DNA from 2 places in the Streptomyces sp. NPDC045956 genome. Region 1 is predicted to be linked to the other one. Evidence: riboswitches for the same ligand, from Rfam matches in the RefSeq annotation. Region 1 holds a riboswitch; the other holds the start of a gene.
The links. Region 1 has a riboswitch for thiamine pyrophosphate ahead of thiO (glycine oxidase ThiO). Riboswitches for the same ligand answer to the same signal wherever they lie in the genome.

Region 1 (11,264 bases):
CGCCCTGCCGTACACCACGGTCGTCGCCGACCTGCACTGCGTCACGAAGTTCAGCATGCTCGGCGCCGAGTGGGGCGGTGTCCCGGCCGCCACCATCCTGGACCTCGCCCCGCCCGCGCCCGCCGTCACCCACGTGATGGTGTGGGCGGAGTACGGGTTCAGCTCCAACCTCCGCCTGTCCGACTTCGCCGCCGAGGGCACCCTCTTCGCCACCCACAAGGACGGCGAGCTGCTCACCGCCGAGCACGGCTTCCCGCTGCGGCTGGTCGTCCCGCACCTGTACGCCTGGAAGGGCCCGAAGTGGGTCCGGGGCATCGAGTACATGACCGCCGACCGCCGCGGTTTCTGGGAGGAGCGGGGCTACCACAACATCGGCGACCCGTGGCGCGAGCAGCGCTACTCCTACCAGGAGGAACCCGGGGACGGCCCCGACCTCTGACCGTTCGGCGGTTCCCCGCGCCGGTCAGCCGTCGCGCAGCTTCTTCAGCCGCTCCACGTCCGCCGCGTGGCCCTCCTTGCCGCCCGGCGTCTCGATGACCAGCGGCACCCCCTCGGTCGCGGGGTGGGTCATCAGCGCCCGGAACGGGTCCTCGCCGATGTGGCCGGCGCCGATGTTCTCGTGCCGGTCCTTGTGGGCGCCGGCCACGTCCTTGGAGTCGTTGGCGTGGATCAGCCTCAGCCGGCCCTCACCGACCGCGTCCACCAGCAGGTCCAGGGTCTGGTGCATGCCCGCCGGGCCGGTCAGGTCGTGCCCGGCCGCGAAGACGTGACAGGTGTCCAGGCACACGCCGAGCTTCGGGTGGGCGTCCAGCGCCTCGAAGTAGGGCCCGAAGTCCCAGGTCCGTGAGCACAGGGAGGCGCCCTGGCCGGCGGTCGACTCCAGCAGCAGGTACGGGTCGTCGTCGTGGGTCAGCTCGTCGAGCAGCGGCAGCAGGTGCTCCCGCACCTGCTTCAGCGCCACCGACCGGTCCCGGCCGCCGGTGGCGCTGCCGGTGTGCACGACCACGCCGAGCGCGCCGATCGCCCGCCCCCGCCGCAGCGAGTGGCGCAGCGAGTCCACGGACCGCTCCACCGTCGCCTCGGTGTGCGAACCGAAGTTGATCAGGTACGGCGCGTGCACGTACGCGGGGATCGACTCCGCCGCGCAGGCCTCCCGGAACGCCTCGTCCTGCCGGGGGTTGCCCGCCGGTGTGGCCCAGCCGCGCGGGTTGGCGACGAAGACCTGCACGGCCTCGGCCTTCAGCTCACGGGCGTAGGACAGGCCCACGGAGTGCAGGCCCCCGGCCACCGGGACGTGACCGCCGACGGGGTTGCGGACGGGCGCGGGGGAGAGAGCCGACTGTTGACTGTTCACCCATTCAGGGTGTCATGACCGGTCGCCGCTCCGGGCCGTGAGAGCCGTCACCTGATGGTGATCTTGATGGTGGAGCCCTTGGGGGCCGTGTCCCCGCCGTCCACGGACTGGTCCTTCACGGTGTCGCCGAACAGCCCGAGCAGACCCCGGTCCTCGTCCACCTCGAAGCCGGCGTCCCCGAGCTTCCGCTTGGCGTCGTCCACGCTGTCCCCGACCACGTCCGGCACCTCGATCATCTCGGGTCCCTTGGACACCGTGAGCGTCACCGTGTCGCCCTCGGCCGCCCGGCTGCCCGGGTCCGGCGTCTGCCGGGCGACCTGGCCCCGGTCGTACTCGGAGTGCACCTGCGCGGAGGCGACCTTCACCTTCAGACCGGCCTCGGTCAGCTCCGCCTTCGCGTCGGCCAGGTCGTCACCGGTGACGTCCGGGAGGTCGATGGGGCTGCCCTTGCTGACGACCAGGGCGACCGCCGAGCCGGCCCGCACGGTGGTGCCGGTGGCGGGCTCGGTGGAGACCACGAAGCCCTTGGGGGTGTCCTCGCTGAACTCCCGGGTCACCATGCCCGGCTCCAGCCCCTCGTCCTTCAGCAGGGTCCGCGCGCGGTCCAGCCGGTAGCCCGCGACGTCCGGCAGCTTCACGGTGTCGGGGCCGTCGGAGACCGTGAACGACACGGAGTCGTTCTTGCGGATACGGGCGCCCGCGCCGGGGTCCGTGCTGATGACCTTCCCGCGCTCCACCGTGTCGCTGTAGGCGTGCCGGACCTTGCCGACGTCCAGGCCGGAGTCCTCCAGCCGGTCCCGGGCCTCGGCCTCGCTCTTGGACAGCACCGCCGGCACCTTGGTGAACTGACCGGAGTTGATGTACCAGACGCCCGTGCCGACCCCGAGGACCAGCAGGACGGCGACGACGATCGCGAGCGGGCCGCGCCGCAGCTCCGGACGCCGGCGCCGGGGCGGCGGCGGGGGAGCGGCCAGCCGGCTGGTGCGGTCGATGCCGTCCGCGGGGAACGCGTGGGCCCGGCCGCCGCCCCCGTCCTCGTCGACGGGCAGCGGGCGCATCGGGGAGGTCAGCGCGCGCGGGATCACGCTCGTGCGGTCCTCGGCGTTGTCGTGCTCGCCGCCGATCGCCTGCGGCGGCACCGCGTCCAGCTGCTCCGTGCTCAGCGCCGCGCGCGCGAGGCGCGCCTGCGCGAGCAGCGTCACGGCGTCGTGCGGACGGATCTCGGGGTTGCGGGCGGTGGCCGTCGCGACCAGCTCGTCCAGCTCGTACGCCATCTCCGGGACGGCGGCCGACGGCGGCGGGACGTCCTCGTGGAGGTGCTTGTAGAGGATCTGGGCCGGGGAGTCGCCCTCGTGGGGCTTGCCGCCGGTCAGCATCTCGTACAGGACGACACCGCAGGCGTACACGTCGACCCTCGGGTCGGCGGTGCCCTGCTCGATCTGCTCCGGCGCGAGGTAGGAGACGGTGCCGAGGACGGACCCGGTGGTGTGCGTCACCGTGTCCACGGCCCGGACCAGCCCGAAGTCGGCGACCTTGACCCGGCCGTCGTCCCCTATGAGCACGTTCTCCGGCTTCATGTCGCGGTGCACGAACCCGGCCCGGTGCGCGGCGCCCAGCGCGGCCAGTACCGGCTCCAGGATGTCCAGCGCGGCCCGCGGCCGGAGCGCCCCGCGCTCGCGCAGCACGTCGCGCAGGGTGCAGCCGGCGATGTACTCCATCGCCAGGTAGACGTACGCCCCCTCGGCGCCCTGGTCGAAGACCTGCACCACGTTGGGGTGGTCGAGCCGGGCGACGGACTTCGCCTCCCGGATGAAGCGCTCCACGAAGGTGACGTCGGTCGCGAGCGTCGGGTGCATCACCTTCAGCGCGAGCACGCGGTCCAGGCGGGTGTCCACGGCCCGGTAGACCGTGGCCATCCCGCCGACCGCGATCCGCGCCTCGACGCGGTACCGGCCGTCGAGCAGCTGCCCGACGAGGGGGTCCTGAAGGGTCGTGTCCACGCAGGTGAGTGTACGAGCCACCACGGACACCCCGTGCTGCCGTCGGCGATCGGGGGCGGTACTGCAGCGCACCTGTGACGTACTGCACCGGAGCGGCGGGCCCGGTTGCCGGTGCTCAGAAAGCGGGCCGCTCCGGGTCCAGCGCCGCCCTGCCCTCGGACGGGGAGGACGCCTCGGCGAAACGCCGACGCGGGATCCGTCCCGCCCGCCGGGCCAGCCGCCCCGCCTCGACCGCGGCCCGCATCGCGCCGGCCATCAGCACCGGCTCCTGCGCGCGCGTGACCGCCGACGCGAGCATCACCCCCGCGCACCCCAGCTCCATCGCGAGCGCCACGTCGGACGCCGTACCGGCCCCCGCGTCCAGGATCACCGGCACGCGCGCGTGCTCCACGATCAGCTCGAAGTTGTGCGGGTTGCGGATACCGAGCCCGGACCCGATCGGCGAGCCCAGCGGCATGATCGCCGCACAGCCGACGTCCTCCAGCTTCCGCGCGAGGACCGGGTCGTCGTTCGTGTACGGCAGCACCGTGAACCCGTCGTCGACCAGTGTCTCCGCCGCGTCCAGCAGCTCGATCGGGTCCGGCAGCAGGGTGCGCTCGTCGGCGATGACCTCCAGTTTGACCAGGTCCGTGCCGAGCGCCTCGCGTGCCAGGCGGGCCGTGAGGACGGCCTCCCCGGCGGTGAAGCAGCCGGCCGTGTTCGGCAGCACCCGGATACCGAGCCGCTCCAGCACGGACAGCACGGACCCGTGCACCGAGGCGTCCACCCGCCGCATCGCGACGGTCGTCAGCTCCGTGCCGGAGGCCAGGAGGGCGCGCTCCAGCACATCGAGGCTGGGGGCCCCGCCCGTGCCCATGATCAGGCGGGACGCGTAGGACGTACCGCCGAGGACGAAGGGGTCGTCGGCCATGGTCAGCCTCCTTGGACAGCGGTGAGGACCTCGACGCGGTCGCCGTCGGCCAGGGCGGTGGCGGACCACCGCGCGCGCGGGACGACGGTCTCGTTCAGGGCGGCGGCGACTCCGGACGGCGCCGCGGTGAGCGTGCCCACCAGGGCGTCCAGGGCCGTTCCGGGAGCCACCTCGCGCGGCTCGCCGTTGACGGAGATGTTCATGCGGACTGCTCCGAGAGTGCGGGAGCGGCGCTGAAACGCCGCGGGGTGAAGGGGCGGGCCTCGGGCGGCAGCTCCCCGGTGGTCAGGACGTGCGCCATGGCGTCGCCGGTCACCGGGGTGAGCAGGACGCCGTTGCGGTAGTGCCCGGTGGCCAGCAGCAGCCCCTCCAGGCCGGTCGGACCCAGCAGCGGGGCGTTGTCCGGGGAGCCCGGGCGCAGGCCCGCGCGGGTCTCCGTCAGGGGCAGCTCGGTGATGCCGGGGACCAGCTCGTGGGCGTCGCGCAGCAGCTCGTAGACGCCGCCCGCGGTCACCGTCGTGTCCCAGCCCAGCTCCTCGCTGGTGGCGCCGACGACCAGCTCGCCGCTCTCCCGGGGCACCAGGTAGAGCGGGTTGCCGCGCACCACGGCCCGGACCGTCCGGTTCAGCAGGGGCCCGTGCGCCGCCGGCATCGCCAGCCGCAGCACCTGCCCCTTCACCGGCCGCACCGGCGGCAGCACGTCGTCCGGGACCCCGGCGAGCCGTCCGCTCAGGCTGCCCCCGGCCAGCACCATCTGCCCGGCCTCCAGGACCCTCCCGTCGGCCGTGACCACCCCCGTGGCCCGCTCCCCGCGGCCGACGGCGAGCCGCTCCGCCCACACCCGGTGGAACACCACGCCCGCGCCCTCGCAGGCGGCCAGGAGCGCGGCGGCCAGCCGCCGGGGGTCGATCTGGTGGTCGCCGTCCACCCGGAGCCCGCCGCGCACGCCCGGCGCGAGCATCGGTTCCAGACGGCGGCACTCGCGCCCCGACAGCCACTCGGCCTCCAGCCCCGACCGCTGCTGGAGCGCGTGCAGTTCCCGCAGGTGGGCGCGGTCGTCGGCGTCCAGCGCGACGGCGAGGGTGCCGCAGCGGCGGTAGCCGAGGTCGTGGCCCGTGAGGTCGGCCAGCTCCGCCGCGAACTCGGGGTAGCGGCGGGCCGAGGCGAGGTTCAGGGCGAGCAGCGTCTGCTCGCCGTAGTGCAGTTCCGTGACGGCGGCCAGCATCCCGGCCGCCACCTGGGCGGCCCCGCCGCCCGGCTCCGGGTCGACGAGGACCGTGGCGAGCCCCCGCTGCGCGGCCCGCCAGGCCGTGACCAGGCCGATGATCCCGCCGCCGACGACCAGGACGTCGGATGCGCGGGACGACGTGTGTGACGGAGACGACATGGGCGTCCAGCCCCTCCCTTCGCCGGCATGACCCGGATCAGGTTCGTACGGTCGGAGGCCGCCAGCCTCCCTCTCAGCCCGGTGCGTCCGGGCTCCCGCGAGTGCTTTACGTTGGCCACCCTAGCCCGCTGCCCAGCACACGTGTAAGGGAGCCCATGCCCATGGCGCGTTCACTCGACGGTCTCGTCCTCGCCCCGGTCGCCGACCAGGCACCCGGCCAGGTGGGCACGCGCACCCGGTTCGGCTACCACGAGCGGGACGGCGCCGTGTGGGCCGAGTACGAGGGCGGCGACGTGGTCCTCGGCCGCCTGGTGGGCACCCGGGAGGGCGACCGGCTCGACTTCCGGTACGTGCAGCTCGGGACCGACGGCGGCACGTCCTCGGGCCACTGCGTCTCGACCGTCGTCGAGCTGCCGGACGGTCGGGTGCGCCTGGAGGAGACCTGGGAGTGGGAGTCGCGGCCGGGCAGTGGGACGAGCGTTGTGGAACAGGTCACTCCGTACGAGCACTGACTGACAGAACGTCAGGTGTCTAAGGTGATCAGGTGAGCGAGCAGACGCAGGAGCAGACCCGGGAACGGGCGGCGGACGCGGAGCGCCGTGTGGTCGTCGTGGGCGCGGGCATGGCGGGCGTGCAGACCGCCGTCGCCCTGCGGGAGCAGGGGTTCACCGGCACCGTGACGCTGATCGGCGCCGAGCCGCACCAGCCGTACGACCGGCCCCCGCTGTCCAAGGCCGTCCTGCTCGGCACCGCCGAGGGCTCCGCCTTCGACGTCGACTTCGAGGCACTCGACATCACCCTGCGGCTCGGCTGCGAGGCCCTGGGCGTCCGTCCCGGCGCCCACCTCCTGGACACCTCCGCCGGACCCGTGCCCTACGACGCCCTGGTCCTCGCGACCGGCGCCGAACCGGTCCGGCTCCCCGGCGCCGAGGGCGTGCCCGGCGTGCACCTGCTGCGCACCCTGGACGACGCCGAACGGCTGCGCCCGGTGCTGGCCCGGCAGCACGACATCGTGGTCGTCGGCGCCGGCTGGATCGGCGCGGAGTTCGCCACCGCCGCGCGGGAGGCGGGCTGCGCGGTGACCGTCGTGGAGGCCGCCGACCGGCCCCTCGCCGGAGCGCTGCCCGCCGAGGTCGCCGGGCCGATGGCCGCCTGGTACGCCGAGGCCGGCGCCGTACTGCGCACGCACGCGCGCGTGGAGCGCGTCGAGCCCGCCGCGGACGGCGGGCCGGGGCACGTGGTCCTCGACGACGGCTCCCGGCTGCCCGCCGGCGCGGTCGTCGTCGGCATCGGCGCCCGGCCCGCCACCGCGTGGCTCGCCGGCTCCGGGATCGACCTCGGCGAGCACGGCGACGTGCCGGCCGACGACCGCCTGCGCACCTCCGCCCCGGACGTCTACGCGGTCGGCGACTGCGCGTCCTTCCCCTCCGCCCGCTACGGGGAGCGGCTGCTGGTGCACCACTGGGACAACGCCCTCCAGGGCCCGCGCACGGTCGCCGCCGCCATCGTCGGCGCCCCCGCGGACGAGGCCCCCGAGGCCTACGACCCGGTGCCGTACTTCTGGTCCGAGCAGTTCGGCCGCTTCGTCCAGTACGCCGGCCACCACACGGCCGCCGACGCCACCCTCTGGCGCGGTGACCCCGCGGGGCCCGCCTGGTCGGTCTGCTGGCTGCGCGAGGACCGCCTGGTCGCCCTGCTGGCGGTCGGCCGCCCCCGGGACCTGGCGCAGGGCAGACGCCTGATCCAGGCGGGCACGAGGATGGACCCGCGGCTGCTGACCGACCCGGCGAGACCCCTCAAGGCGGCGACGGCGTAGCCCTTCCGCGGCCTTCCGCCCGTCCTTCCGCCCCCGGCCCGGGTGCCGTGACGGACGGGTCCGGTTTCCCACTGTCAGTGCCGGATGGCAGGCTTGTGGACGTGACCGAGATTGACGCAAAGACCGACGCGCTCGTGCCTGCCTGGCTCACCGTCCCCGACATCGCCGAGATGCTCGGCGTCGAGGTGACCCGCGTACGCCAGCTGATCAAGGAAGGCCAGCTCATCGCCGTCCGCCGCGGCGAGAACCGCGCGCTGCACATCCCGGCGGCCTTCATCGACGAGGACAAGGTCGTCAAGGGCCTGGTCGGGACCCTGACGCTGCTGCGGGACGACGGCTTCACGGCCGAGGAGATGCTGGAGTGGCTCTTCACGCCGGACCCGTCCCTGCCCGGCACCCCCGCCCAGGCGCTGAGCGAGAATCGCGGCACGGAGGTGAAGCGCCGCGCCCAGGCGCTCGCCGTCTGACCTGACCCGTCCTCGCGCCCGGCACCCGGGTGCGGTACGGTCCGGCCCGCCGCCCCGACCCAGGGGCGGCGGCGCCGCATTCCGCGTGCCCGCGGCCCTCGCAGGGGGCCCTCGGTGCCGAGCCGTACCGGCCCCGGGCCGCCGGCCGTATCCATCCGAGGGGCCGGGCGGGGTGACGAGACACCCGCACCGTGGCCGCCGAGGCCCGTCCACCGAGGCCGTGCGCCCCTCGCGGGCCCACGCCACCGACCTGGGGGAACCCGCATGCCCGCATCAGACGCCAGCACCGCCCGCGCCCGGCTCGCCGACGCCCGGCTCTACCTCTGCACGGACGCCCGTCGCGACCAGGGAGACCTGCCCGAGTTCCTGGACGCGGTGCTGGCCGGCGGCGTCGACATCGTGCAGCTGCGCGACAAGGGCATGGAGGCGGCCGAGGAACTGGAGCACCTGGAGGTCTTCGCCGACGCCTGCGCCCGCCACGGCAAGCTCCTCGCGGTCAACGACCGGGCGGACGTCGCGCACGCCGCCCGCGCCGACGTGCTCCACCTCGGCCAGGGCGACCTTCCGGTGCCCGCCGCCCGCGCGATCCTCGGCGACGACGTCCTCGTCGGCCGTTCCACCCACGCCGACTCCGAGGCCGCCGCCGCCGCCGTCCAGGACGGCGTGGACTACTTCTGCACCGGCCCGTGCTGGCCGACCCCCACCAAGCCCGGCCGGCACGCGCCCGGCCTCGACCTGGTGCGGTACACGGCGTCCCTGGGCACCGACCGCCCCTGGTTCGCCATCGGAGGCATCGACCTCGGCAATCTCGACGAGGTCCTGGAGGCCGGTGCCCGGCGCGTCGTCGTGGTCCGCGCGATCACGGCCGCCGACGACCCGGGCGCGGCGGCGGCCGACTTCGCGAAGCGGCTCCGTCAGGCGTAGCAAGACGACGTGCCGCGTCAGGCGTAGCGAGACGGCTGCGTCGGACGGAGCGAAGCGGCTGCGTCAGACGCCGTGCGGCGGATGCCGGAGGCATGTGTCCCAAAGGGTGGACAACAAATCGACAATGCGGACAAATCTCCCGCATCCGGTTGGGTGACCGCCGCCCCCTGACTAACCTGCCCGTATGGCCCTCGGAACCGCATCCACCAGGACTGATCGCGCACGCACCGTGCGCGACATCCTGGCCACCGGCAAGACGACCTGCTCGTTCGAGTTCTCGGCACCGAAGACGCCCAAGGGCGAGAAGAACCTGTGGAGCGCGCTGCGGCGGGTGGAAGCGGTCGCCCCGGACTTCGTCTCCGTGACCTACGGCGCCGGCGGTTCCACGCGCGCCGGCACGGTCAAGGAGACCCAGCAGATCGTCGCCGACACGACGCTGACCCCCGTCGCCCACCTCACCGCGGTCGACCACTCCATCGCCGAGCTGCGCAACATCATCGGCCAGTACGCCGACGCCGGCATCCGCAACATGCTGGCCGTGCGCGGCGACCCCCCCGGGGACCCCATGGCCGACTGGATCGCGCACCCCGAGGGCCTGACCTACGCCGCCGAACTCGTCGAACTCATCAAGGAGTCGGGCGACTTCTGCGTCGGCGTCGCCGCCTTCCCGGAGATGCACCCGCGGTCCGCGGACTGGGACACGGACGTCGCCCGCTTCGTCGACAAGTGCCGGGCCGGCGCCGACTACGCGATCACGCAGATGTTCTTCCAGCCCGAGTCCTACCTGCGCCTGCGCGACCGGGTCACCGCGGCCGGCTGCGAGACCCCGGTGATCCCCGAGGTGATGCCGGTGACCAGTGTGAAGATGCTGGAGAGGTTGCCGAAGCTCAGCAACGCCTCGTTCCCGGCCGAGCTGGAAGAGCGGATCCTCACAGCCAAGGACGATCCGGCCGCTGTACGCTCCATCGGTATCGAGTTCGCCACGGAGTTCTGCGCGCGGCTGCTGGCCGAGGGTGTGCCCGGACTGCACTTCATCACGCTGAACAACTCCACGGCGACCCTGGAAATCTACGAGAACCTGGGCCTGCACCACTCACCGCGGGCCTAGACCGGCCGCACATACTTGCGACACACTGCGTAGCGGCCACTGGGAGAGGGGCGTACATGGGCTGGGCGGTCCTCTACATCGCGTTCGGCATCGTCGCACTGTGGCTGCTCGGCGAGGTGCTGCTGCAGTACAAGGCGCGGCTGCGCTTCCGGCTGCTCGCCTTCGGCGGCTTCCTCGGTGTGGTGGCCGGTGTGCTGATGTCGAACGTCATCGTCATCGGGCTGGGCGCCGCCGCCTTCGCGGTCGGCCAGACCTACGTCACGTTGTCGTTCCGCCGCGGCTTCGAGGCCGGGTGGGCGGTCAACGCCCCGGCGGGCCTCGCCGCCCGGCGCGGCCGCCCCGAACGGGGCCGCCAGGAGCCGACGTTGGAGGTCACCGGCCTCGAAGCGGCCGGGAGCGGCCCGGACGGCCGGGACGCCTACGACGACGGACTCGCGCAGGCCCAGGGACCGGGCCAGGGCGGCCTCCCCTACGGCCACGACGACTACGACCGCGACGACGTCTTCACCCCGGCCCGCCCCGTCGACCCCACGGCCGCCGAGACCACCGCCGTCTACGAGCCGCAGCCCATGCCGGACGACACCGGCTCCTACGGCGTGTACGCCGACACCGGCTACGGCCACGACCAGCAGGCACCGGCCGCCCAGGGCGCCGACCAGGCCTACGCCTACGACTACTCCGGCTACGGCCAGCAGGGCTACGGGTACGACACCGGCGGCCAGCAGCAGTACGCCGCCTACTCCGACCCGTACATCGGCACCCACACCTACGGCGGGGCGTCCTACGACACGGGCGGCTACGACACGGCGGGCGGCCAGCAGTACGGCCAGCAGGGCTACGGGCAGGACCCGTACGCCACCGCAGCGCCCGGCGGTCACGGCGGGGAGACCCCGGCCGGCGGCGTCTGGGTGCCGCAGCAGCGCAGCACCGACGACCCCTACGGCGGCGAACTCCCGCCCGAGCAGCCCTACCCGTACCAGGGCAACGGCCAGACCCAGGGCCAGGGCCAGGGCTACGACGAGCAGTACCGCTACTGACCGCGTCCGATCCGCCCGGTGACCAGCCCCCGGCCGCTCACCGGGAGCCCTGGAACGCCGGTCCCTCCACGACGAGTCCGGCGACCAGCGCGCCCGACATGCCCGCGTGCGGGAGGCCCCCACCGGGGTGCGACCAGCCCCCGACCGTGAACAGCCCCTGCGTGCGCGTGCCGTTCGCCGGGTGCAGCAGACGTCCCTCCGCGCCCGCCAGCGCCGGCACCGGGACCGCGCCGTCGGTCACGCCGGTGGCCGCCGCGACCC
Region 2 (11,264 bases), on a different contig from region 1:
TGGTCTTCCTGCCGGGCGCCGCCGGCACCGTGCAGGAGATCTTCGACAACGCCACGCCGAACTACTACGAGTCGCGCGGCGAGCCCACGCCCATGGTGCTCGTGGACCGGGCGCACTGGACGGAGCGGCTGCCGGCGTGGCCCCTGCTCACGTCCCTCGCCTCGGGGCGGACCATGGAGTCCCGGATCGCGTTGGTCGACCGGATCGAGGAAGCTCCGGAGGCGCTGAAACGTCTGGGCGGTTAATAAGACGGTAAAGCCAAGTCCCTTGACGGGCATATGCGTTGACACTGCTTATGCATCGCTTATAGACCAGTGAGGCTCGTGGGTGTGCTGATGCCGCGACAACGGTGTCGGCACCCTCTCCACCCCCCGCATCCGCGCTCCCGTAAAGGACCAACGTGGCAGTCCTGTCCATAATCAGCCGCACGGCATCACGCCGTAGCGTCCGCGCCCTCGGTGTCGCCTCCGCCTCGGTGGCCCTGGCCGTCGGCGCCGCCGGCACCGCCCTGGCCTGCGACATCAGCGAGTTCTCCGCCGCCGCCAAGTGCGAGGGCGGCAAGGGTGTCATCACGGTCACCGACGTGGACCCGGCCGGTATCCCCGCCACCGTCACCGTCCACCTGCAGAACAACGGCGCCGACATCGAGAAGATCGGCGAGCAGGTGGTCAAGGGCTCGCGCGAGGGCACCACCATCACCTTCGCCGCCGACTGGAAGCCGAACGCCGAGTACCGCATCCACGTCAAGGCCGACAAGTACGTGGACGAGGACATCAAGCCGAACCTCGTGACCCCGTCGACCCCGTGCGCGACGGAGGGGACGCCGACCCCGACGCCGTCGGAGAGCTCCTCCACCCCGGCCGAGGAGACGGAGACGCCGGCCCCGGCCCCGTCGACGTCCGCCCCCGCGCCGGCGGAGAGCGAGAGCACCGCTCCGGCGGCCGTGCCGAGCAACGCGCCGTCCCCGGCGGCCGGTGACTCCAACCTCGCCGAGACCGGTGCCAACTCCAACACCGGCATGATCGCCGGCATCGCGGCGGCCCTCGTCGCGATCGGTGGCGGCGCGGTCTTCTTCGGCCTGCGCCGTCGCGGGGCGGGCGGCAACCGCTGACGTCGCACGCCCGTCGCGGCACCGGTGGCCCGTCCCCTGCCCGGGGCGGGCCACCGTCGCGTCACGGCCCACGGCCGGGCCCGGCGGCGGACCGGACCGCGGGCGCCGGCTCAGCCGAACGTCGCCCTGGCCAGCCAGAGGTCCAGCAGGCCGCGGTCGCCGAGCACCTGGAGCCCGGGGGCGTCCGGCGGGAGCCTGCGGTAGAAGGCCAGCAGCACGTCCGTGAGCGGCCCGCGCAGTGCCACGGTCGCCTTCTCGTGGCCGCGGCGCCAGGTCACCCCCTCCTCACGCAGTTCGATGAGCCACTCGGCGTTCACGTCGTCGCCGGCATCGGTGGCGTGCAGGTGAATGCTCCGGCCCGGGACCCGCAGCTCCTTCGCCGGTCCGTCCGGGAACACCCGCTGCACGAACCGCACGATCTCCAGCCACTCGTCGATCGCGTCGGCGGCCACGTCGGCCGCGACCGCCTCGAGGGGCCGTCCCGCCGCGAGGGCCGCGTCGACCCCGTGGACGAGGAGTTCGTGCGTCGTACGGCGGGCCCAGAAGCCCGCGGTGTGGTCCCCGAACCACGACCACGCCCGCCCGTCCGGTCCGGCCTCGCGCAGCGCGTGCACGGCCTTCGCGCCGGACTCCGCCAGCCACTCGTCCAGTGCGGCGGCGTCCCCGCGCGTCGGCGGCCCTCCGGACCCGGGCGCCGAGTCGACCGGAACCTCCTCCTCGGCGCGGGTACGGACGATCAGCTCCACCCAGCACAGGGCGCGGCCGACATGCCGTACGAGGTCCTCCAGAGACCAGTCCGGGCAGGTCGGCACGGTGGCCGACAGGTCGGCACCGGACCCGACGACGGCCCGCAACCGCCGTATCCGTAGGGCGGTTTCGTCGCAGTAGCGCTCATGGGCGAGGAGTGTCATGCCCGCGACCCTACGGTCGGGCGATCATCCGAGCACGACGATTTCCGCCCCGTCGAACTCCACCCCGACCACGTCCCCCACCTCCGGCGCCGCCCGCAGCGCGCACGCGGCCTCCAGGCGCGGGGCGTTTTCGGGCTGGAGGTGGACGGCGACGTGGGTGCCCCGGAAGGTGCGGGCGGTGACCGTGCAGCGCAGGCCGGCGTCGGCGGACGCCAGGCGGACCCCGGAGGGTCGGACCAGCAGGTCCCGCACTCCCTGCGGGGCGTCCTCGGGAACCGGCACCTTGCCCCACGGCGTGTCGCCGCTCTGCCCGGTGACCGTCGCCTCCACCACGTTGTCGAAGCCGAGGAAGCGGGCCACGAACGCGTCGGCCGGCCGCTGCCACACCTCCAGCGGCGTCCCCGCCTGGGCGATCCGCCCGTCCCGCATCACCACCACCCGGTCGGCGAGCGCGAAGGCCTCGCCCTGGTCGTGCGTCACGGCGAGCACGGTGGTGCCCAGCCGGCCGAACAGCTCCCGCAGTTCGACGACGAGACGCTCCCGCAGCGAGCGGTCGAGCTGGCCGAGCGGCTCGTCCAGCATCAGCAGCCGGGGTCGGGGCGCCAGCGCGCGGGCCAGCGCCACCCGCTGCTGCTCACCGCCGGAGAGCGCGGCGACGGACCGGCGGGCGGCGTCCGGCAGCCCGACCAGCTCCAGCAACTCGCCCACCCTGGCGCGCTGTTCCTCGCGCGAGGCGCCGCGCATCCGGGGCCCGAAGGCGATGTTCCCCGCCACGTCCCGCTGCGGGAAGAGCTGGTGGTCCTGGAACATCAGCCCCACCTCCCGCCGGTGTGCGGGCACCGCGGCCTGGTCCCGCCCGTCGAGCACCACCCGGCCGGCGTCCAGCGGCTGGAGCCCGGCGACCGCGCGCAGCAGCGTCGACTTGCCGCTGCCGCTGGGCCCCAGCACACACACCACCTGGTGCTCGGCGACCGCCAGGTCGACGGAGTCGAGCACCGCCCGCCCACCGAAGCGGACGGTCGCGCCCTCAAGGCTCAAAGGCATCCCTAGAACTCCCCGCTCCGGTCGGTCCGCAGCCGCTCCAGCACCACCAGGGCCACGGCGCACACCAGCATCAGAATCGTCGAAAGGGCCATGGCCTGGCCGTAGTTCATGTCCCCGGGCCGTCCCAGCAGCCGGGCCACGGCGACCGGCAGCGTCGGGCTGTCCGGCCTCGCGATGAAGACGGTGGCCCCGAACTCCCCGAGCGACACCGCGAAGGCGAACCCGGCCGCGACCAGCAGGGCCCGGCGCACCATCGGCAGGTCCACCTCGCGCCACACCCGCCAGGGCGACGCCCCGAGCACGGACGCCGCCTCCCTCAGCCGTACGTCCACCGCCCGCAGCACCGGCAGCATCGTGCGCACGACGAAGGGGACGCCGACCAGTGCCTGCGCGAGCGGTACCAGGATCCAGGTCGACCGGAGGTCCAGCGGGGGTTCGTCCAGCGCGATCAGGAAGCCGAAGCCGACCGTCACGGCGGACACCCCGAGCGGCAGCATCAGCAGCGCGTCGAAACCGCGCACGAAACGTCCCGCGTCACGCCGGGTGAGCGCGGTGGCGGCCAGCGCGCCGATCACCACGGCGATGACGGTGGCGGCGAGGGCGTACCGGAGGGAGTTGCCGATCGCCTCGATCGGCGGGACGAGGAAGGCGCCGCCGTCCGCGTGGGTCAGCGCCCGGTAGTAGCCGAAGCCGGACGCGCCGAGCGAGCGCTGCACCAGTACCGCCAGCGGCAGCAGGACGAGTCCGGCGACGGTGAGCAGCACTCCGGCCAGCAGCGCCCACTGCCCGGCCCCGCGCGGGCGGTGCGCCGTCCGGGCGGCGTCCACCAGGCGCAGGGCCGTCTCCCGCCGCCGTACCGTCCAGGCGTGCACGGCGAGGACGGCGGCGACCGCAGCGAACTGGATCATGGTGAGTACGGCGGCCGTGGACAGGTCGAAGACCTGCGAGGTCTGCCGGTAGATCTCCACCTCCAGGGTGGAGAAGGTGGGCCCGCCGAGGATCTGGACGACGCCGAAGGAGGTGAAGGTGAACAGGAACACCATCAGCGCGGCGGCGGCCACGGCGGGCCCGAGCGCGGGCAGCGTGACCGTCCGCCAGGCGGTGAGGCGGGACGCGCCGAGCATCCGCGCGGCCTCCTCCTGCCGGGGGTCGAGCTGCGACCAGAGGCCGCCGACGGTGCGCACGACGACCGCGTAGTTGAAGAAGACGTGCGCGAGCAGGATCGCCCACACGGTGGTGTCCAGCCGCAGGCCCCACACCTCGTCGAGCAGGCCGCCGCGTCCGACCAGCGCCAGGAACGCCGTACCGACGACGACCGTCGGCAGGACGAACGGCACGGTCACCACGGCCCGCAGGAACTGCTTGCCGGGGAAGTCGAAACGGGCGAAGACGTACGCGCCGGGCAGGGCGATCACGAGGGTGAGCGCCGTGGAGGCCAGGGCCTGCCAGGTGGTGAACCACAGCACGTGCCGGACGTCGGACTGGGCCAGCACGTCCGCGATCCGCCCGAACTGCCAGGCTCCGTCGACCTTCAGCCCGCGCGCGACGATCGCGGCGACCGGGTAGGCGAAGAACACCGCGAAGAACGCGACGGGCACGGCCATCAGGCCGAGCCGCGTCACGCTCCCGCGCGCGGTGCTCCGGCGCTTCACTTCAGGACGAGCGAGGTCCACGACTTGACCCACTGGTCGCGGTGGTCGGCGATCTTCGCCGGGTCCATGGTCTGCGGGTCCTCGGCCTGCGGCCCGAACTTCCGGAACGCCTCGGGGATCCGCGCGCCCTCACGCACCGGGTAGACGAACATGTTCAACGGCATGTCGTCCTGGAACTCCTTGCTGATCAGGAAGTCGAGGAGCGCCTTGCCGCCCTCGGGGTTCGCTGCGTTCTCCAGCAGTCCCGCGTACTCGACCTGGCGGAAGCAGGTGCCCTGGGCCACGCCCGTCGGCGCGGTGGCCGGCTGCGGGTCGGCGTAGATGACCTCGGCGGGCGGGGAGGAGGCGTAGGAGACGACGAGCGGACGGTCGCCGCCGGCCTTCTTGCCGCCGGACGAACCGGAGAACTCCTCGTTGTACGCCTGCTCCCAGCTGTCGACGACCTTGACGCCGTTCGCCTTCAGCTTCTTCCAGTAGCCCTGCCAGCCCCCGTCCCCGTACTTCGCGGCGGTGCCCAGCAGGAAGCCGAGGCCGGGCGAGGAGCTGCCGGCGTTCTCGGTGACGAGCAGGTCCTTGTACCGGGGGTCGGCCAGGTCGTCGAGGGAGTCCGGCGGGGTCAGCCCGTGCTCGCGGAAGTACGCCTTGTCGTAGTTGACGCAGACGTCCCCGGTGTCGACGGGCGTGACCCGGTGCTTGTCCTGGTCGGCCCGGTACTCGGGGAGGACCAGGTCGGAGCCCTTCGCCTCGTACGGCTGGAAGATGCCGTTGTCGAGGGCGCGGGACAGCAGCGTGTTGTCGACACCGAAGAAGACGTCCCCCTGCGGGTTGTCCTTGGTGAGGATGGCCTTGTTGACGGCCTGTCCGGCGTCGCCGTCCTCCAGGACCCTGACCTTGTAGCCGGAACGCTTCTCGAAGGCGGCGATGACGTCCTTCGACGCGGCCCACGAGTCATGGCTGACCAGGGTCACGGTCTTGGGGTCGCCGGATCCCTGAGCGTCGTCCGACGACGATCCGCAGGCGGCCAGCGTGCCGACCATGCCGAGTCCGAGGGCCAGGACGCTGACCTTCTTGGTGATGCTCACTGAATTCCTCCTGGGTGACCAGGAGAAGACGCGGCCCCGCCCGGGACCCCTGGCGAGGGTCCCGGGCAGGGCGCAACAGCTCGAGTGGTGACCGATCTCCCTACCCAGAATGACCTGGGCCAGGTTCGGAGGGTCTGCGGCCGGTGCCGCACTCTCAGCGCTGTGGCGCTCCCCTGTCGGAATATGAAGATGTACTTGTACGGACCTGTGAAGACCTGCGCGTGATACTGACGCCGGTCAGGTTACCGCTCGCTCGCGGCGAGCTGACCACACGCCCCGTCGATCTCCTGGCCACGGGTGTCCCGGATCGTCACCGGCACACCGTGCGCCGCGATCGCCTCCACGAACGCCTTCTCGTCCTCGGGCCGCGAGGCGGTCCACTTCGAGCCGGGCGTCGGGTTGAGCGGGATGAGGTTGACGTGCACGGGCCTGCCCTTGAGCAGCCGCCCGAGCCGGTCACCGCGCCACGCCTGGTCGTTGATGTCGCGGATCAGCGCGTACTCGATCGACAGCCGGCGCCCCGACCGCTCCGCGTACTCGAACCCGGCGTCCAGCACCTCGCGCACCTTCCACCGCGTGTTGACCGGGACGAGGGTGTCGCGCAGCTCGTCGTCGGGCGCGTGCAGCGAGATGGCGAGGCGGCACTTGAAGCCCTCGTCGGCGAACCGGTGGATCGCCGGCACGAGGCCGACGGTGGAGACGGTGATGCCGCGCTGGGAGAGCCCCAGCCCGTCGGGCTCGGGGTCGGTGAGCCGGCGGATGGAACCGACGACGCGCTTGTAGTTGGCGAGGGGCTCGCCCATGCCCATGAACACGATGTTGCTCAGCCGGGCCGGCCCACCGGGGACCTCCCCGTCGCGCAGCGCCCGCATCCCGTCAACGATCTGGTGCACGATCTCGGCGGTGGACAGGTTCCGGTCCAGGCCGGCCTGCCCCGTGGCGCAGAACGGGCAGTTCATGCCGCAGCCCGCCTGGGAGCTGATGCACATGGTCACCCGGTCCGGGTAGCGCATCAGGACGGACTCGACGAGCGTCCCGTCGAACAGCTTCCACAGCGTCTTGCGGGTGGTGCCCTGGTCGGTCGACAGGTGCCGGACCACCGACATCAGCTCGGGCAGCAACGCCTCCCGCAGCCCCTGCCGCGAGCCGGCCGGGATGTCCGTCCACTGCTCGGGGTCGTGCGCGTACCGCGCGAAGTAGTGCTGCGAGAGCTGCTTCGCACGGAACGGCTTCTCGCCGATGGCGGCGACGGCCTCCTTGCGCTCGGCGGGCGTGAGATCGGCGAGGTGCCGCGGCGGCTTCTTGACTCCGCGCGGGGCGACGAATGTGAGTTCTCCGGGCTTAGGCATGACCTTCCCAGTGTCGCAGATCGAAACCGGGGGCCCAGGCCGGTGCGGGGTGGGGGTGGTCACCCGCAGGTGCCGGCTGTCAGCGCTGGTCGACCTCGGACGGCCCAGGGAGGGCCCAGGACTCGGTCAGCCGTCGCCGCGGGTGCCCAGGTGGCGGCGCCACGGCACGTCATTCCGGCTGCGCTGGAGCGACCGGAGCTGTTCCCCGTCCGGCCATGTGAAGGTGCGGTCGGGTTCGAGACGGGCGTCATCCCAGTGAACGGCGTGGATGCCGTTCTCGGCGTCGGCTGCGAAGAACACACGGACCAGCCCCCGAAACGGCAGGCCGATACGTGAGCCCGGCGACCGAAACTCCTTGCGCCCGAAGGAGCGGGGCTGGAGGATCACAGCGGCATTCTGACCGGGTTTTGACAAAGGGGGGTCATGCACGACAGATACCGCGCCATGGTTGTGGCGCTGAGCGCCGTCGCGCTCTCGTTCACGCTCGGCGCGTTCCCTGGCACCGCCTACGCAGCCGGCGAAGAACACGGCCCTCGGGCTGGAGAGACGCCGCTCAGTCGGGAGGGCTACTGGCCCTTGGAGGCGGCGCCCGGCGGAGTCGCTCCGAATGTGGAGCCCGAGGGCCTGCCTCTGATGTTGAACGGCGATGCCTGGATCTACCACAACGAGGACATCTTCGGGAATCCTGCCCTGGTTGATCAGGGCGACCTCCGGCTCGACGGTGACGGTGACTGGGCGGCGACGTCCGCGGCACCGGTCGGCGGAAACGGGAGCTTCACTCTCGGTGCTCGCGCCCGCCCGGCCGCGGCCGACGACAGGACGCAGACGGTTCTGTCACTTCCGGGCTCCGATGCCGACCGCATTGCGATCCGGTACCAGGCGGCGAACGGGAAGTGGGAAGTCGTGGTGTCCACCGAGGACGAGGCGAATGCTCCGCACGTCGTCATCACCGAGGAACAGGATCTGCCTGACGACAATCCCTACGGCGTGGGCGATCACTTGGCCGTCGTCTTCGACGCCCCTGCTCATGAACTCCGCCTTTACGTGAACGGGCAGCTGGCCAACACCTCCACTGCCGTGGACACGACCTCGTGGACGGCCTCGGGCGGCCTTCAGGTGGGCCGCTCGGCGCACCACGGTGAGTACTTCAGGGGCACCCTGGACGAGGTGCGCGCCTACTCCGGCGTCGCGAGCCCGACCACGATCCGCCAGATGGCCGCCCTGACGGGACTTCCCGACCTCTGAGCGCCAGGCGGGCCGGGCAGCTCCCCTCAGCGCTACCGGCCCGCGGTCCACATGGGTGCCGGGCGCGGACTTCCTCCGAGGGAGATCGTGGGCCTGGGCGAGGACGCCGTCGACTTCGCGAGTGGCACCCTTCGCGGGGTCCGGCAGGTGAAGCACTTCTGGACGCGCACCTCATGCCGTCGAGCAAGGTGCGTACGAGGAAGGCCATAGATCGACGGTTCCGGCCCGAACGGCCGGGCACGCGCAGGGAATGACTTCCTACTACGCGGCATCGGTTCACCTGGCCGAGCGCTGGGAGGGCCCCCCGTGGTTCAAGTGGGCCTTCCTCGGTGTGTGGGCGCTCTGCGGAGTGTTCGTCCTCTACAAGCTGCGCCAGAACGGCTGGAAGTTCCCTCGGCGGCGCTGAGAGGGCTCGGCTGCGCAGACGCGGTGTGACTGCGCGAGCCTGTCGGCCCAGAGACGGCCCCCGGCGGTCGTAGGCGGTTTCCCCAGGTCACCGGGCGGCCGGGGGTCGTACGGAGGATGGAGCGACCCGTACGGATCGCACGCGAAAGGTGTGCGGACCGACCGCGGTGCCCGTCCCCCGGCCGTGGGTCGGGGATGTATGAACAGACAGCCGATGGCGAGCATGTACGCCGACAGGATCCACTGCGCGGCGGAGACGGTGACGTCGAAAGTCGCGCAGGCGGAGGAGTCGCCGGAGCGGCGGGGGTCGGCGGGCGGCGGGCCGAGGACGAAGCGAACGGGGCGCACCGGGAGGGGCGGGGAGCCCGACTTCCTCCGGCGACGCCCCGGAACGCACCGCGCCCCTCCCGCGAGGGCGGCCCGGTCGTGCGGCCGCGGGTGCGGAAGGGGCGGGGAGGCGGCCGGTACGACCGGCAGCGGTGGACCCGCGTGTCGGGCGGCCGGGACGGCCCGGGGGGTCAGCCCGACCCGACGAAGATCACCAACAGGAGCCACACCACCGGCGCCGTCGGCAGCAGGGAGTCCAGACGGTCCATGATGCCGCCGTGGCCCGGCAGCAGCGTGCCCATGTCCTTGATGCCGAGGTCCCGCTTGATCATGGACTCGCCGAGGTCGCCCAGCGTGGCGCTGACGGCGACCGCGAGGCCGAGCAGCAGACCCTGCCACCAGGTGCCGTCGTCGATCAGGAACTGCATGCACAGCGCGCCCGCCACCATCGCGAAGCCCACCGCTCCGAGCAGGCCCTCGCGGGTCTTGCCGGGACTGATGCGCGGGGCGAGCTTGGTCCTGCCGAACCGCCAGCCCACCGCGTAGGCGCCGGTGTCGCTGACGACCGTCAGCACCAGGAAGACCAGCACGCGCCAGGCTCCGTCGTCCGCCATGAGCATCATCGTGACGAACGTGGCCAGGAAGGGCACGTAGAACGCCGCGAACAGGCCCGCCGTGACGTCTCTGAGGTAGCCCTCGGGCGGCTCGGTCATCCGCCACACGAGGACCGCGAGCGCCGTGAGCGCCATGGCGACCCACGCGCCCTCCGAGCCGCGCACGTACCCGGCGACCACCATCGCGGCGCCGCCGATCGCGAGCGGTACCAGGGGCGCCTTGATGCCCTTGCGCTCCTCCAGCCGCGTGGTCAGCTCCCACAGGCCCACGACGACGGCGATCGCGACCACACCGACGAAGACGGCCTTGACGACGAACAGCGACGCGATGATCACCGCGCCGAGCCCGACACCCACCCCTATCGCGGCACCCAGGTCACGCCCCGCGGTCTTCTTCGGCTGCGGCCGGTGCTGCGCCGGCTGCGGGGCGTCGGGCATGGGCTCCGGATTCTGCGGCACCGCCGCATACGGCTGCGCCGACGGGTTCTCGTCGCGGTGTGTGCTGTCGCCGTATGTGCTGTCGCGACGTGTGCTGTCGCGATGTGCGCTGTCGCGGTGTGCGTCGCGATACGGCTCATCGCGGGACAGGGGGCCGCTCGGCCGAGCGGCCCCCTGGTCACCGTCCTGGGCACCGCCGTGTTCGGGTACGTCGGGCACGATGGGCATGGGGCGAGTCTGCTGCGCGTAGTGCGCATCGTACGCGGGACCCGCCGGGGCAGCGCCCTGGACAGGTCCCTGGTCGGACGGCCCCCAGTACCCGGCTTGTGGCGGCGCTCCCCAGGAAGAGTCGTTCATCAGACCTCGAGCAGCTCCGCTTCCTTGTGCTTCAGGAGCTCGTCCACCTGGGCGACGTACTTGGCGGTGGTGTCGTCGAGTTCCTTCTCCGCGCGACGGCCCTCGTCCTCGCCGACCTCGCCGTCCTTGACCATCTTGTCGATGGTGTCCTTGGCCTTGCGGCGCACGGAGCGGATCGAGACCTTGGCGTCCTCGCCCTTGCTCTTGGCGACCTTGATGTAGTCGCGGCGGCGCTCCTCCGTCAGCTCGGGGAACACCACCCGGATGATGTTGCCGTCGTTGCTGGGGTTGACGCCCAGGTCGGAGTCGCGGATCGCCTGTTCGATGTTGCGCAGGGCGCTCTTGTCGAAGGGGGTCACCACGGCCATGCGCGGCTCGGGCACGGAGAACGAGGCCAGCTGGTTGATCGGCGTCGGCGCGCCGTAGTAGTCGGCCACGATCTTGTTGAACATCGCCGGGTGCGCACGGCCGGTGCGGATCGCGGCGAAGTCCTCCTTGGCGACCACGACGGCCTTCTCCATCTTCTCCTCGGCCTCGAGGAGGGTCTCTTCGATCACCACTTGCTCCTGCGTGTCTTGAGTAGGCCCGGACGCGGTTCCCTGTCGGGACGGCGGCCGGCTGCGTCGCGTTCTTCCTGCACGGTTCCCGACCGGTGGGACATTGTCCATCCCCCGGCCCGGTCCCGTCCCGTCCGTCCCCCGGACAGGTGGCGTCCGCGGACGGGGGGTG

Region 2: linked by a shared signal. The riboswitch ahead of AC07FV_RS29320 (thiamine ABC transporter substrate-binding protein) and the one ahead of thiO (glycine oxidase ThiO) in region 1 are both predicted to bind thiamine pyrophosphate.

What each region holds. Positions count from the first base shown of each region.
Region 1 covers NZ_JBWKKZ010000001.1:926,901-938,164, forward strand. The annotation lists gene AC07FV_RS04080 (sulfite oxidase-like oxidoreductase) at 1-439, shown strand, start outside; gene AC07FV_RS04085 (deoxyribonuclease IV) at 464-1,354, opposite strand; gene pknB (Stk1 family PASTA domain-containing Ser/Thr kinase) at 1,402-3,354, opposite strand; gene AC07FV_RS04095 (thiazole synthase) at 3,470-4,264, opposite strand; gene thiS (sulfur carrier protein ThiS) at 4,267-4,467, opposite strand; gene thiO (glycine oxidase ThiO) at 4,464-5,651, opposite strand; TPP riboswitch at 5,649-5,760, opposite strand; gene AC07FV_RS04110 (avidin-fold protein) at 5,813-6,163, shown strand; gene AC07FV_RS04115 (NAD(P)/FAD-dependent oxidoreductase) at 6,196-7,467, shown strand; gene AC07FV_RS04120 (Rv2175c family DNA-binding protein) at 7,569-7,934, shown strand; gene thiE (thiamine phosphate synthase) at 8,199-8,858, shown strand; gene metF (methylenetetrahydrofolate reductase [NAD(P)H]) at 9,043-9,966, shown strand; gene AC07FV_RS04135 (SCO2102 family sporulation regulator) at 10,023-11,003, shown strand; gene AC07FV_RS04140 (phytoene desaturase family protein) at 11,041-11,264, opposite strand, start outside.
Region 2 covers NZ_JBWKKZ010000013.1:49,601-60,864, forward strand. The annotation lists gene AC07FV_RS29295 (LOG family protein) at 1-245, shown strand, start outside; gene AC07FV_RS29300 (LAETG motif-containing sortase-dependent surface protein) at 401-1,111, shown strand; gene AC07FV_RS29305 (maleylpyruvate isomerase family mycothiol-dependent enzyme) at 1,222-2,022, opposite strand; gene AC07FV_RS29310 (ABC transporter ATP-binding protein) at 2,047-3,066, opposite strand; gene AC07FV_RS29315 (ABC transporter permease) at 3,069-4,739, opposite strand; gene AC07FV_RS29320 (thiamine ABC transporter substrate-binding protein) at 4,715-5,800, opposite strand; TPP riboswitch at 5,880-5,985, opposite strand; gene rlmN (dual-specificity RNA methyltransferase RlmN) at 6,043-7,149, opposite strand; gene AC07FV_RS29330 (hypothetical protein) at 7,276-7,536, opposite strand; gene AC07FV_RS29335 (LamG domain-containing protein) at 7,573-8,394, shown strand; gene AC07FV_RS29340 (hypothetical protein) at 8,645-8,800, shown strand; gene AC07FV_RS29345 (phosphatidate cytidylyltransferase) at 9,318-10,535, opposite strand; gene frr (ribosome recycling factor) at 10,535-11,092, opposite strand.